Marinomonas mediterranea MMB-1: one gene and its partner. The protein of the gene in region 1 interacts with the protein of each later gene in a pairwise test. Links are inferred from orthologs where the notes say so. Each region holds a gene or a part of one and is shown in the gene's direction. Other genes may lie near its edges.

Region 1 (7,089 bases):
GAAGTCGAGAGTATTTCTTTTGATAAAGAATACTTCATGGGGCTGGTGACAATGTCGGTTCACAGTGATATCGATAATATCCCAACAGACAGTTCAATTGCTATTTTAACCAGTGGTCTGCTAGGAGAAAAATATCTTGGTATAACCATTGGGGCTGAAGAGGAATCGCTAAAAGACGGTGACGAAATTTTCGATACTCAGTCTGCGCTCGTGCTGGAAAACTTAATTGGTCAGTTCTTATTTAAATCAGATGAGGAAGAACAATGAGTCATATGATCAGATTTTTTGCTCTATTCGCTGTTTTTTTTGTGCAAAGTGTAAGTGCTGCGCCAGATGAGGGTGCAAGAGATGCTGTGTTAGCTGTGGTTGATCAGTTTAAAACGAAAATTGTTGATCAGAAAAAAGTGCTTTCGAAAGACCCGCAAAGACTTTATGAAACAGTGTCTGGGGTGTTGGATCCGGTTATTGATTTCAATGACTTTGCTAAGAAAGTAATGGGGAAATATTACCGCCGCTCAAGCGCTGATCAGAGATCGCGTTTTTCGAGCGTGACGAAAGCGACACTCATTAATACATACGGCACTACTTTGTTGGATTTTGATCCGAGTGCGATTGAAGTTAAACCATTGGCGTCAAATCAGCGAGGTAAAGAAACTAAAGTTGATGTTGGTTTTAAAACAGACGATGGCACTGCGATAGATATCGCCTTTTATATGGCGCAAAGTAAATCAGGTAACTGGCAGTTAAGTAATATCATTATAAATGGAATTAATTTTGGGCTTACATTTCGCAAGCAGTTTGGCGTTATGATGCAGAAGAATAAAAACAACTTAGATGATGCGATCTCTGCGTGGGAATCTTCCTTAGCGGCTAAATAAAGAGGATTAATACCATGAAAATGACGATTTCGCCTGATCAGATTGTGTTGTCTGGTATGTATGCATTGGATTCAATCAAGGGCTTTTCTGGACAATTGAGTAAAGAAAAGGAGCTTGCGAACATAGTCGATGTTTCTGCGCTTGTTGGTGCTGGTGCGCCTTTATTTGCGTTGCTTGTTCAAGTTGTAAAAAAGAGTAAGCGCTTAGAGGTGGTTGGCGCAAGCGATGAGCTGGTGGATATGGCAAAGTTGTATGGCGTTGATCAGGTTTTGACATTCAGAACTTAGATTCACTATTTTTGCTCGTGAAGTTCATAAAAGTTAGTTAATCAACGATTACTTATCGTGTAGAATAAATAAAAATCAAAAAAACACTATTTTGGAGTGAAAGTGAACGCAGGTGAAGTGAAAGCGTTGCTAGAAAGCAAGATCGAAGGCTGTCAGGTATACGCTGACGGTGAAGGTTGTAATTTTCAATTGGTCGTTGTTAGCGACCAATTTGAGGGTTTAAATACAGTTAAGCGTCAACAACTCGTCTATTCTCATCTACAAGACGCTATTTCCTCTGGTGCTATTCATGCTGTCACTATGAAGACATACACTTTGGCTCAGTACAGCCAGCTCTAACCAAATTCGCGAGTGAATCAATGGATAAATTACAGATAATCGGCGGTAAAACGCTGAACGGTACAGTGCGCGCTTCTGGAGCCAAGAACGCTGCGTTGCCTATTCTTGCTGCTACTTTGCTGACAAAAGAAGAAATTACAATTCGAAATCTGCCTCACTTGCACGATATTACCACCATGCTTGAGCTACTTGGTTCAATGGGTTGTGGTGTTGTCGTCGATGAGCGTATGAATGTGCAGTTAGATGTGTCCACTCTTAATAACTGTGAAGCGCCTTATGAATTAGTTAAAACAATGAGGGCATCCATACTGGTACTGGGTCCATTGTTGAGTCATTTTGGTAAGGCAATAGTCTCTCTTCCCGGTGGCTGCGCCATTGGTAGTCGACCTGTCGATCTTCATTTGCGTGGCTTAGAAGCCATGGGGGCAAACATCGTTGTCGAAAATGGAAACATTGTTGCGACAGTGACCGATCGCCTTAAAGGTGCGCGTATCTTTTTCGATAAAGTAACGGTGACTGGTACAGAAAACCTATTGATGGCGGCAGCGTTGGCAGACGGCCAAACGATTCTTGAAAACTCTGCCAAAGAACCTGAAGTGGTAGATCTTGCCGAATGCTTGATCAAGATGGGGGCTAAAATCACGGGTCATGGTACGGATACGATTGTTGTCGATGGCGTTGAGACGCTACATGGCACTAATTACTCAGTAATGCCTGATCGCATTGAAACCGGAACGTTTTTGGTAGCCGGAGCGATTACTGGTGGCAAAGTTAAAGTCACGGAGACAAATGTAAAGTCTCTTGAAGCGGTTATAGCGAAGCTTGAAGAAGCTGGTGCTCAGGTGGAAACAGGCGACGATTGGATTGAACTTGATATGCAGGGACAGCGTCCTAAGGCTGTGAATATTAGTACTGCACCTTATCCTGCGTTCCCGACTGATATGCAGGCTCAATTCATGGCTTTGAATTCTGTTGCGACGGGTGTCGGTCGTGTCATTGAAAACATCTTCGAAAACCGTTTTATGCATGTAAATGAAATGGTTCGTATGGGTGCGGATATTGAAGTAAACGGTAATACAGCGATCATCAAAGGTTGTGATGGCCTAAAAGGGGCGCCAGTGATGGCGACAGACTTACGTGCCTCTGCGAGTTTGGTTTTATCTGCTCTTGTGGCACAGGGCGATACTAAGATTGATCGTATCTATCATATTGACCGTGGATACGAATGTATCGAAGAAAAACTCGGGGCTTTGGGTGCACGTATTTCAAGGGTTGTGAACTGATCATGAAAGAAACATTAACGATAGCGCTTTCAAAAGGGCGCATTTTAGATGAAACGTTACCTCTGTTCGAGAAAGCTAATATTATTCCAGCAGAGGATATGAAAAAAAGCAGGAAACTCATTTTTGATACCAATCACCTGAATATCAAATTGGTTTTATTGCGAGCGACGGATGTGCCGACTTATGTAGAGCATGGCGTTGCTGATTTTGGTGTGGCCGGTAAAGATGTATTGATGGAAGCCGGTGCAAAAAACCTGTACGAATTGTTAGACCTAGAAATTTCTAAGTGTCGTTTAATGACGGCTGGTGTAGTGGGGGAGGCGCTTCCTAATCGACGTCTAAAGGTTGCGTCCAAATTCTCTAAAACAGCAAAATCATACTTCGCTGAACAGGGTATTCAAGCGGATGTTATCAAGCTATATGGTGCGATGGAACTTGCACCTATTATGGGTTTAGCAGATTTAATTGTTGATATAGTTGATACAGGTAACACGCTTAGAGCGAATGGTTTAGAAGCCCGTGACCTTATTGCGAATATCAGTACTCGACTTGTGGTCAATAAAGCAGCCTACAAGACAAAGTACGAGCAAATTGAACCAATTATTGAGATGCTGCGTTCTGCTGTTCGTAACGAGGGAGAGTAGAATATGAAACTTGATATAAGATCATTCTCGACGACTCAAGATGACTTTAGGAAAGAGTTAGATGCGCTTTTAGCGTGGGACTCGGTTTCAGATGCTGGTGTACAGTCTAGCGTGGAAAATATTGTCAACGCTGTTCGCTCACGTGGCGACGAGGCTCTCATTGAGTTTACAAATAAGTTTGATCGCCGCACTGTAAGTGTGTCGTCAGAACTGGAATTAAGCCGCGATGATCTAGAAGCAGCAAGTGGTCGAGTTCCTGCTGATGTTCTAGAAGCGCTAGAAAAGGCCGCGGAGCGCGTACGTTCATATCATGAAAAGCAAATGGAAGGTCAGCGATCTTGGCAATATACAGAAGCTGATGGCACCATGCTGGGTCAACAGGTCTCGCCTTTAGATCGAGTGGGTGTCTACGTGCCTGGTGGTAAAGCGGCTTACCCTTCTTCAGTACTTATGAATGTGCTTCCTGCACATGTGTCTGGCGTAAAAGAAATTATCATGGTTGTGCCAACGCCAGATGGTGAAGTCAACGATATTGTAATGGCAGCTGCTTATATCGCAGGTGTTAGTCGTGTCTTTACTGTGGGTGGTGCTCAAGCTGTGGCGGCGTTGGCATATGGGACAGAGACCGTGCCGAAAGTTGATAAGATAGTCGGGCCTGGTAACATCTATGTTGCGACAGCAAAGCGCATGGTGTTTGGCGCGGTAGGGATTGATATGATCGCTGGGCCGTCCGAAATATTGGTTGTTTGTGATGGCAAGACCGATCCAGATTGGATAGCGATGGATTTGTTCTCGCAAGCTGAGCATGATGAAGATGCTCAATCGATTCTAATATCTCCAGATGCTGATTTCATAGGTGCTGTGAAGGCGTCTATGGAATTGCTTATCGAAGATCAGAGTCGAAAAGATATTATAAAGGCTTCTTTGGAAGGGCGCGGAGCGTTTATTCATGTTTCTGATATGAATGAAGCGATTGAGATTGCTAATATCGTCGCAGCAGAGCATTTAGAGCTGTCCGTGGAGTCTCCAGAGGAGTGGCTTCCTAAAATCAGGCATGCTGGTGCAATCTTTATGGGGCGTCACACGCCTGAAGCGCTGGGCGATTATTGTGCGGGGCCGAATCACGTTTTGCCAACCTCCGGTACAGCTCGGTTCTCTTCTCCACTGGGTGTATATGACTTCCAGAAGAGAAGTTCATTGATTTATTGCTCTCCTGAAGGAGCCAGTGAGCTCGGAAAAATTGCGTCGCCATTGGCGAGAGGGGAGTCTTTAGAGGCCCATGCAATGTCTGCTGAATATCGTATTAAAGGCTAATTTTATTTATGCCTGAAGTGCGCCCCGGTAGTTTTTATTATCAGTTGCGAATGGTGATGCGCTATTTAGCCATTGCCATTCTAGTGGTTTTTGTTATTGGTCTGTTCTTGCCTTCGACCTATAAAGTGACTCGCTCTGTGATCATCGACTCTACGCTTGATGATGTAATGGATGTGATTCATTCAGAGCAAGCTTTACAAAAATGGATGTATGTCAAAGAGGGTCGAGTCGTAACTAGTGAGGCGGCGTTAGACGGCCTGTTAGTGGGCAATGAGCTTAAGTCTGGTCTGGCTTTTGATATCTCTTATGATGACCCCAATAAAGTTGGGACATTGCATGTGCTTTCTGTGTCGGGTTCCAGTCTTCATTTTGAGGTGGTGCCACGCCAGAATGCAGCAGTTGTTGATAATCTAATTCAAGCTTCTCAGGTAGATGACGGGATTCAGGTGGTCTGGACTGTAAACGGAGAGCTTAATGCTGGTTTGTTTAGTTCTTATATTGCGATGTTTGCTAATAGAGTAGCGGGTCGAAACTTTGAAATCAGTCTTAAAAATCTAAAAAACTTGGTTGAGCAGTCATAGGTTCTCATTAAGTTTTTATTAAAGCTTGGTACTATCAAGTTATTCCGCGATGATTGTTTCCCTCTTCGTCCATTGCGTCGCCTTATCACTGAAAGTGTGAAATAAGGCTTCGCTCATGACCTTCGTTTAAGGTCTCCAAGATCTTATGTACTATGTGCCTAATGTTGGTTGCTCTTCCAGTTTTATTTTTGTTTGGTAAGACTGAGTGCCGCGAATTCCTATGACTGTTATTTCGTCTTTTGGTTTTAAAGAGCCGACGTAAGATTGTGTAGTCTTGGCCTCGATTGTTTCATTTCCATTGATGTTGATAATGACGTCCCCTACCTCTAGACCTGCTTTCTTCGCTGGGCTGTGAGGAGCAACTTTGGTGATCAGTAACCCTTTTTTGGCTGCCAGATGGAAGGTAGATGCAAGCGCTGAGTTTATCTGCTCGACTTCGATGCCGAGGTAGCCACGAATCACTTTTCCTGATGATATGATTTCATTCATGATTTTGACTGCGTCATTGATTGGCGTAGCGAACCCAATTCCTTGAGATCCACCTGAACTTGAATAAATAGCGGAGCTGATGCCGACGAGCTGGCCTTTCATGTTGATGAGTGCGCCGCCTGAATTTCCCGGGTTGATTGCAGCGTCCGTTTGTAAAAAATTCTCATAGGTATTTAGGCCCACTGTATTTCGTCCTTTTGCACTGATTATGCCTGCGGTAACCGTTTGTCCTATACCAAAAGGGTTGCCTATGGCTAATATCTTATCTCCGATACGCAGTTTATCGCTGTTTCCAAGTGGAATGGTTGGAAGGTCTGAGTTGTCAATGCGGATGACAGCAAGATCGGTGGCAGGGTCGCTTCCAACCAGCTTCCCTAATAGTTGTCTTTTACTGGGGAGGGCTACAATGATATCCGTCGCTCCTTGTACTACATGGTGGTTGGTTAGGATGTAACCATTAGAGCTAATGATGACGCCTGAACCTAAGCTGGAGATGGTTTTTCGTTGTTGGTTTGAAAGTGGCGTGGATCGCGTTCGACTCGTGTATATGTTAACAACCGCTGGGCTTGCTTGTGAGGCTGCATCTGCATAGCTATCAACCTCTGTCGTATGTTTTAATTGCCATAATAAGGTTGCTAGGCCAAAGCAGATGCCTGCTAAAATATAAATAACCCAATGTGAATAATGCTGACGTTTCATTGATAAGGAGTTACCTTGCAGCGAGTTGAATTTGAAAAACGTTTAAAAAGTTTGCTAACCCCGCACTTATTTCGTGATTATGCGCCAAACGGTTTGCAGGTTGAGGGTAAGGATACCATATCAAAAGTCGTTACAGGAGTGACCGCGTCTCAGGCTTTAATTGATAGGGCGATTGAATTAGAGGCTGACGCCTTAGTTGTGCATCACGGTTACTTTTGGAAAGGGGAAGCGCCAGAAATCAAAGGGATGAAGTATCGTAGGATTAGTGCTTTGATTAAAAATGACATTAATTTGTTCGGCTATCATTTGCCTTTGGACGCTCATCCAACTTATGGAAATAATTCAGGTCTCGCAGTGGCGTTGTCCTTAAGTGACTTTTCTTCTCTTGAGCAAGGAAAGCCATTGAATGAATCCATTGGTTTGGTTGGAGAGTTAGCCCAACCTGAGAGTGGTTTGGCTTTTAAGGCGCGTGTAGAGAAGGCCGTTGGTCGTGATGTTTTGTTTGAGCAGACAAGCAATGCCGCCATTAAGCGAGTGGCATTATGCACAGGGGGAGCTCAGGGCTATATTACGAA
Region 2 (8,297 bases), 1.3 Mb from region 1 along the record:
TCCAGTGTATATCTGCGAAGCTGATTGACCGCGTTGATTTTGTACCAGAAGGGCGTCTACTTGGATCGCATGGGTTGGGCTTCGATACGTCTTATATTTGGTCCCCTAAAGATTCAGATAAATCAGTCTTAATTGGCATCGCTAAATCACAAATGGTGTCTTTTACTGTCGTTGTCGTCAGCGTTGTGGCTATGGCGATTGTGGTGATGTTGCTGCTAATCTGGCGAGAGTTAGTAACACTTGAAGTAAAGCGTAAGACGTTTGAGAGCATTACTCGTCAAATAGCCCGAGGTCGAAGCGGTTTGCCGAAAGGGATACCAGACAGCTCAGGTACCTTGAAAGAGCTGGCTTATTCGTTTGATTCTATGTCTTCGCACATTCAGAGGTTGTTGAAAGTGCAGCGAGAAATGATCAACGCTATTTCTCATGAACTTCGTACTCCTATTGCACGCTTACGCTTTGGGTTGGAAGTCGTAAAAGATGAGATTGACGAAAGCGCTCATAACACAATTTCAGCGCTTGAAGACGATGTAGAAGAGTTAAATACATTAGTCGATGAAGTATTAACGTATGGTAAGTTAGAGGAAGGTTCTCTGGCGCTTAATTTTGAGGAAACGAGTATTCGTCAGTTAATTGATGGTATTCTTGAGCACAACCAACCCTTGCTTAAACACCTGAATGTTTCTGTTTTCATTGATGACGACGACGAAGTCATCGCGGATGCTCATCATCTTCATCGCGCACTTCAAAACCTCATTCTGAATGCTTCTAAGTACGCTAACGTTGCGATTTCAATTCGCTTTTCTGCCGATGATTCACGTTGGCAGGTCGACATTGAGGATGACGGTCCAGGGATCGCATTTGAGGATCGAGATAAAGTCTTTATTCCTTTTCAGCGTTTAGATAACTCTCGAACTCGTGCGTCAGGGGGATATGGACTGGGTCTTGCAATAGTGCAGCGAATTGCTTTTTGGCATGGCGGTGCGGTGTTGGTCGATTCCAGTGGCTTGGGTGGCGCTAAATTCAGCTTGATTTGGTCTAAAAATCAACACAGCGAATCGGTGTCTTAGCTTAGGTCTTTGATTTTTTAGAAACGCTTATAGTGACTGAGTGCAGTGCGAAGTCGCTATAAGCGTTTTAATTAAGCGGTCTCTTTTCTCTTTGCTGCGCTAGTCCATTTTTTGAGACAGTCCCTTTGTTGAAGCGTTACGTTATTAACGTAAATGCTAAGTCAGAATACTATAACTCTGGCGACAAGATGCCTCGTAGGTTTTTGAAGCAGGTCTTTTTCGCAGTGGTTACTAGGTCCTCCATATAAGCATTTTCAAGTTGATCTTTTCTTATTGCTAAATAGAGCTTACACCAGACTCCTTCTTCTCCAAGCGACTTAGTAATAACATACTGTCTATTGGTGTATTCGGTTAACGCCCAATTGGGTAGGCAACTGATTCCTCTTCCGCTAGCGACTAGCTGCATCATCATAAGTGTCAGTTCACTATGACGAATTCTTGCTGGTGATATGCCTGCAGGGCCTAGGAAGTGCTTAAATATGTCTAATCTTTCCGTTTCAACAGGATAGGTGATCAAGGTTTCATCGGCTAAGTCTTCAGGCTCTAAGAAGTCTTTTTTTGCCAATGCGTGGTGCCTTGAGAGTGCGACTAGCGATTCATATTGGAAGAGGGGAATGTATTCAATATTTGGTAAATCTTGTGGGTCGGATGTGACAACTAGATCCAAGTCCCCACGAGCTAATGCTGGTAAAGGCATGAAGCTGAATGCCGTTGACAGGTCTAGCTCGACATCAGGCCAATGTTCGCGAAAATGGTCGATGGTTGGCATAAGCCACTCATAACAACTGTGGCATTCTATTGCGATATGCAGTCGACCGCTTTCGCCTTCCGCAAAGCGTTGAATATCTCTCTGAGCGGAACGAAAAGAGACCAACACGTCATCAGCAAGCTGAAGTAGTCTCAGGCCGGCACTGGTAAATCGTACGGGTTTGGTTTTTCGAATGAATAAAGAGCAGCCGAGTTTCTCTTCTAAATCTTTTAGTTGGTGTGATAGGGCGGACTGAGTTAAATGTACGCGTTCCGCGGCTTCTACTAGGCTTCCTGTTTCCCGAAGTGCAGTTAGAGTTTTTAGGTGCCTAACTTCAATTATGCTCATATGGGTCTGTTTTCGTGAGTTTGTTTGAATTTGAGTCTATGTTTAACGCTGTATTGGAGAGCACAGTGGTCGTGTAAAAGTCTCAATGTATTAAAAGAAAAAAAGCCCGATAGACCAAGGCCTAACGGGCTTTTAGGTGATTCTGTTACTTACAAATCAAAAATTCAAGTAATGCTTTTTGAGCATGCAGTCTGTTTTCCGCTTCATCCCATACGACAGAGTCTGGATGATCTATAACACCAGCGGTGACTTCTTCACCACGGTGAGCAGGAAGACAATGCATGAAGAGTGCGTCGTCATGTGCTAAGGACATCAGTTCTTCATTGACTTGAAAACCATCAAAGTCCTTTTCTCGCTGCGCTTGCTCTTCTTCTTGACCCATGGAAGCAAATACGTCAGTAACGACTAAGTCTGAATCTTTCACTGCAGCTTTGGCATCATTTGTAATAGTAACAAACGCTTTGTTTGCAGTGACCAATTCGGCATTTGGCTCATAGCCTGTTGGACAAGCTACGACAAGATGAAAGTTTAAAATGGCTGCTGCATTTATATAAGAATGGCACATGTTGTTACCATCACCAACCCAAACGACTTTTTTGCCTTCAATGCTGCCTCGGTGTTCTTCGTAAGTTTGCATGTCTGCAAGTAGCTGGCAGGGGTGAAAGTCATCTGTTAACGCATTGATAACGGGAACAGAGGAGTTTTGAGCGAAAACTTCAACTTTATCATGTTCGAATGTGCGAATCATAACGGCATCTACCATACTGGAGATAACCTTTGCACTGTCTTCGATTGGTTCACCTCGCCCCAGCTGTGTATCGCGTGGTGATAGAAAGAGGGCATGTCCGCCGAATTGAGCCATACCGGATTCAAAGGAAACACGTGTGCGGGTCGATGACTTCTCAAAGATCATTGCTAAGACACGATTTTTTAACGGCTCATAGATGACGCCTTCTCGTTGCATTTTCTTTAGTTCAATTGCTCGAGAAATAAGCTGTTTAAATTCTTCGGTCGTAAGGTCTTTAAGGGTCAAAAAATGCCTTGGCGCCACTGCCTGTTACTCCTGTGAATAAGTGTTGTTTAAAGGGGAAATCGGACAATTTAATACAGACTTTTGGCAGAGTAAAGTATAAGTCGTGAAAACCCTATAAAACTTGGGGTTGTAATTTAGTAGTAAGACCCAATAAACTTCCGCATGAGTAGCACTTTGTAGATAAGAAAAAGTTGGCAGAGTGAAGAAAAAATTTTGATAATCGACGAGGTTTTCGCATCGTGAGTAACACAATTGAAACCATAAAAGAGCAGATTGAGAGTAACGATATTCTTCTATATATGAAGGGAACGCCTCGTATGCCGCAGTGTGGCTTTTCTTCTCAAGCCGTTCAAGCACTAATGTCTTGTGGTGAGCGTTTTGCATTCGTTAATATTTTAGAGAACCCAGATATTCGCGCTGAGTTGCCAAAATACGCAAACTGGCCGACTTTTCCGCAGTTGTGGATTAAGGGTGAGTTGGTTGGTGGTTGCGATATTATTGTCGAAATGGCCCAAAATGGTGAACTTGAGCCAATGGTTAAAGACGCCGTTTCTGACGCAGAAGAGTAATGAGATCGGGCTGACTGTAGTTAGCCCTTCATGTAAGTCGTAATGTGAATTTTAAATAACAGAGTATAAATAAGGGGATTTTATACCATGTCTATTCTAGTAGGTAAGAAAGCACCAAACTTTACCGCACCAGCAGTATTGGCTGACGGTCAGATTGTTGACAACTTTAATTTGTCTGAAACGATCAAAGGAAAATACGCAGTTGTATTTTTCTACCCGCTTGATTTCACTTTTGTATGTCCTTCTGAAATTATTGCGATGTCAAACCGCATGGAGCAATTCCGTTCTATGGGTGTTGAAGTGATTGGTATCTCTATTGATTCACACTTCACGCACAATGCTTGGAGAAATACGCCCGTTGAAGAAGGTGGTATCGGTGCAGTTGAATATACACTTGCTGGCGATATGAACCATGCTATTGCTCAAGCATATGGCATTGAGTCTGAAGGTGGTGATTCATATTACCCTGCTGGTGTCGCTATGCGTGCATCGTTTGTTATCGACCAAAAAGGCATCGTTCGTTCTCAAATAGTAAATGACGAACCTATTGGCCGTAATATGGATGAGCTTGTTCGTATTGTTGATGCGCTTCAGTTCTTCGAAGAAAATGGTCAAGTGTGCCCTGCTGGCTGGAATAAAGGTGACAAAGGTATGGTAAACACTCCTGATGGTGTTGCTTCTTACCTTAAAGACAGCAGCGAATCTCTGTAATTCGCTAACAGCTGATTTTGCATTGAAAGACCGCCCTTTTTTGTAGGGCGATTTAAAAACGCGCTATCTCTAAGGAGATGAGCGCGTTTTTTACGTCTAGTTGTTTTGTTATGAGCCTTGTCTTAACTATAAGCGCTAGCGACTTTGCGCTTTGAGTTCGTTAGCAACTGCAATGACTTGCTTTCGGAACCATATGTGGCTGGCGTCGTGATGTAAAAGAGGGCTCCAAATCATCTTAAGTTCGATGGGAGGGATGGTAAAAGGAGGCTCTAATATGACGAGATCAGGGTTGTTACGATTTACCATGGCAACCTTTCTTGGCAGAGTTGCTATGAGGTCTTGCTCCATGGCGAGATGCATCGCCGTATGATAGCTGCGAGTGAAAACTCGAATGCTGCGCTTTTTACCTTGCGCTTGAAGCGCTTCATCTACCCAGCCTAACTTCTGTACATCCGTTGGATCCATACCAACTCCAACCCCAAATCCGGTTTTACTAACCCAAATATGTTGGGCTTCAAGGTAGGTTTCTAAATTGAAGTTTTGAGCGATCGGATTATTGCTCGCCATCATACACACGAACGTGTCGTGCCAAACGCTTTTTTCGTGGAAGGATTGAGGCAGCTCTTCGAAGCGGTTTATTGCCATATCAATCTTACCAGCTTCGACATCATGAAAAGTCACATCGGACGGCGTCATTATGTCTAGCGTAATACCTGGTGCTTTTTCCCGAAGAAAGTTTAATAACCTTGGGATAACGGTAGACGCTGCGTAATCACTTGCCATGATCCGATAAACGCGTGTTGACGTTTTTTCGTTAAAGTCGGCTTCGGGTTGCAATGCTTCTTCGAGCTCTAGTAAGACTTTACGCACAATAGGCTGAAGGCGTAGCGCCTTTTCTGTTGGTTTCATGCCTTCGCTTGTGCGGACGAGCAGAGGATCTCCCATTAAATCTCGCAGACGTTTTAAGCCGTTACTCATAGCGGGTTGAGTAATATTAAGCTGATTGGCTGAGCGCGTTACATTGCATTCTCTCAATAGGACGTCTAAATAAATGAGAAGATTTAGATCAATTTTTTTTATATTCATTTTGATGATGTTTTGGGTGGTGTGAATAGAATTGGTGAATCTATTTTAGAGATATGTAGGGAAAGTACAAGAGCCCAAGCGATATCGCTTGGGCTCTGATTATAGTTCATCGATATCGTCATGGGCGTCAATTAACATGATTTTCTTGAAGTGCATTATTTTATTTGAAAGGCTACTCTGCCGAAAGCAATTTGCACTGATCGATAAATCGTTCTGCGTTTTGAGTCAGGGCTGTATTTCTTGGGGTAACAATTAAAAGGTTGCGGTTCAATTCTAATGGTGTTTTATAGAGCTGAATTAGGCCCGCTTCTAATTCTTGAGACACGGCTAGTTTAGATAAGCAACCTAAGCCCATTTTATGTATAACGGCTTGTTTAACCGCCTCCATATGGTTCAGAGACAGTGTTACATTTAAGTTTGGGATAGAGGCGCCCATTGCTTGCTCAAGAATATTTCTTGTTCCCGATCCTGCTTCGCGCATAACCCAATTAGCGTCTCTTAAATCATCCCAAGAAAGTGATGTGGGGCTGTCTTCTTTGGCGGAACCAAAGACAACTAATTCATCTTTTAGCCATATTGATGTCGCGAGTTCAGCGTGTTGACAGTAACCTTCGATAAAGCCGACTTCTGCTTTCCCGGTAAGCAGTTGCTGAATCACTTCTTGCGTATTCCCAATATCAAGGTCAAAGCGAATATTCGGATGTGCCTCTTTGAACAATGCCATTTGCTTGGGCATTAAATAGTTCCCTACACTTACGCTCGACGCAATGTGTAAGGAGCCACTTAATTCGTCAGACTCTCCCATGCTTTCAATTTGTTCAATCTGGCTTAGAACGGCCCTTGCTTGAGGTAGTAAGCTTCTTGCTTGAGCAGTGATCTGCAAACGCTTCCCATGCCGTCTGAAAAGCGGGCGTCCCAGTAGTGTCTCTAACTCTCTAAGTGCCTGGCTCGCAGCGGGCTGGCTAATGGCGACAAGTTCTGCTGCAGCCGTAACGGAACCTGTGTGAACGACAGCTTCGAATATTTGGAGTTGGCGCAGGGTGATTCTCATAATTCTCACAAATAATTGATTAAGGTATGAGAATTCTAAAGTGTGTGGTCAGGGATTGGCACTCCATTTTTAAAACTAATTAAATTATTGAGCGTGGTTTCTGCGATATGTTGCAATGCAATGTCGGTAAAATAGCCTTGATGGCCCGTAACAATAACGTTTGGAAAGGTTAAAAGAAGCTGAAATACGCTGTCGTATACAATGTGATCTGACATGTCTTCAAAGAAAATATTGCCTTCTTGCTCGTAAACATCCAGTCCTAAGTACCCTATTTTTCCAGTATAGATATTGTCTATTGCTTCTTGAGCGTTCACCAACGCGCCTCTGCTCGTATTGATGATCATAATGCCGTCTTTCATTTCCTTTAGTGTTCTTTCGTTTATAAGGTGATGTGTCGAGGCATTTAGTGGGCAGTGTAAGCTAATAATATCTGCTTTACGGTAGATGTCATGTAAGTCCGTATATTCACACCCCATTTCAATCAGTTGATCGTTTGGAGAAATGTCATAACAGAGGACATGGCAACCAAACCCTTTCATAATCCGACAGAACGCTTGACCAATTCGACCTGTTCCTATGCAGGCGACGGTTTTTCCTTCTAGGTTAAAGCCCAGCAACCCTTCGAGTGCAAAATTATTGTCTTTCACTCTATTATAGGCGCGATGAGTTTTTCGATTGAGTGCCAAAATCAATGCCACGGCATGTTCGGCGACAGACGTTGGGCTATAATCGGGAACGTGGAAGACTGAAATGCCATTGGCTCTTGCAGATACTAAATCTACGTTATTGTATCCAGCACATCTTAGTGCGATGCATTTAATATTAAGCGCAGCAAGTTCCAATATAACGTCGCGGTTTAAGTCGTCGTTTACGAAACAGGAAACACCGTCAAACCCTTTGGCGAGAGTCATGGTTTCTAAGCTTAATCGACTTTCAAAAAAATGAAATTCGATCCCGCTTTCAGATTCAGCAACGTTCTCGAGAGTTCGCTTGTCGTAGGGTTTGCATGAGAAAACCGCGATCTTCATTTGTATCACCTTGTTCTATCGCCTTGTAGGAGGTGTTCTCAGGAATGAGAATCATCACTTTCACTATAGACGCGAATATTTTTCAACCCAATTCAAAATGACAAAAGCTTTGACCTTGAACAAGGTTTCAAAGGGAAAAATGTTTATATGAAAGAAAATAGGGTGAATAATGTCTAAATGTTCGTTGACCGCCGTTAACAAAGCGTTCTACAATCATATTGTTTAAAAGAGTTGGAAATATTTATGTCCAGAGTTACAGCGCTGCAAGTGTTGACCTGTTCAGTCATAAGTAATACCGAGTTTTTTTAGCACTTCCCTCGTGCTGGCTTTACTTAAGGTTGGCTGAGAAAAAATGAACATTAAACATACAGGAAAGCACTATGTCTAACGTAGTAACTGGTACAGTTAAATTCTTCAACGAAACTAAAGGTTTCGGTTTCATCACTCAAGAACAAGGTCCAGACGTGTTTGTACACTTTTCTGCGATCAACGTTTCTGGCTTCAAAACTCTTGCTGAAGGCCAAAAAGTTCAGTTTGAAGTTGCTGATGGCAAAAAAGGTCCAGAAGCTCAAAACGTAACGCCTCTTTAATATTTAAAGCGCGTACAATGAGTGTAAAAAAGGCAGCTTTGGCTGCCTTTTTGCGTTTCTAGC

What was found.
Region 2: the proteins of MARME_RS09005 (region 1) and grxD interact in binary tests that used the Escherichia coli proteins (3 or more experiments, as listed by UniProt). The link is inferred for Marinomonas mediterranea MMB-1 from one-to-one orthologs.

What each region holds. Positions count from the first base shown.
Region 1 is NC_015276.1:1,974,875-1,981,963, forward strand. The notes cover bases 1-2,885. They hold MARME_RS09005 (BolA family protein), read left to right. Parts: upstream 1-1,267; coding sequence 1,268-1,504; downstream 1,505-2,885. Other genes in these bases: mlaD (outer membrane lipid asymmetry maintenance protein MlaD), read left to right, coding at 1-267; MARME_RS08995 (MlaC/ttg2D family ABC transporter substrate-binding protein), read left to right, coding at 264-878; MARME_RS09000 (hypothetical protein), read left to right, coding at 893-1,165; murA (UDP-N-acetylglucosamine 1-carboxyvinyltransferase), read left to right, coding at 1,525-2,787; hisG (ATP phosphoribosyltransferase), read left to right, coding at 2,790-2,885. In the rest of the region: more of hisG, read left to right, coding at 2,886-3,431; hisD (histidinol dehydrogenase), read left to right, coding at 3,435-4,745; MARME_RS09025 (SRPBCC family protein), read left to right, coding at 4,754-5,326; MARME_RS09030 (S1C family serine protease), read right to left, coding at 5,477-6,514; MARME_RS09035 (Nif3-like dinuclear metal center hexameric protein), read left to right, coding at 6,530-7,089. UniProt on the Escherichia coli protein: Involved in cell resistance against acid stress.
Region 2 is NC_015276.1:3,280,183-3,288,479, reverse strand. What follows is about bases 2,415-5,103. They hold grxD (Grx4 family monothiol glutaredoxin), read left to right. Parts: upstream 2,415-3,438; coding sequence 3,439-3,768; downstream 3,769-5,103. Other genes in these bases: MARME_RS15025 (LysR family transcriptional regulator), read right to left, coding at 4,615-5,103; MARME_RS15030 (peroxiredoxin), read left to right, coding at 3,856-4,479; argF (ornithine carbamoyltransferase), read right to left, coding at 2,415-3,217. Outside these bases: MARME_RS15050 (ATP-binding protein), read left to right, coding at 1-1,070; MARME_RS15045 (LysR family transcriptional regulator), read right to left, coding at 1,240-2,166; more of argF, read right to left, coding at 2,312-2,414; more of MARME_RS15025, read right to left, coding at 5,104-5,565; MARME_RS15020 (LysR substrate-binding domain-containing protein), read right to left, coding at 5,738-6,616; MARME_RS15015 (2-hydroxyacid dehydrogenase), read right to left, coding at 6,652-7,644; MARME_RS15010 (cold-shock protein), read left to right, coding at 8,025-8,234. UniProt on the Escherichia coli protein: Monothiol glutaredoxin involved in the biogenesis of iron-sulfur clusters.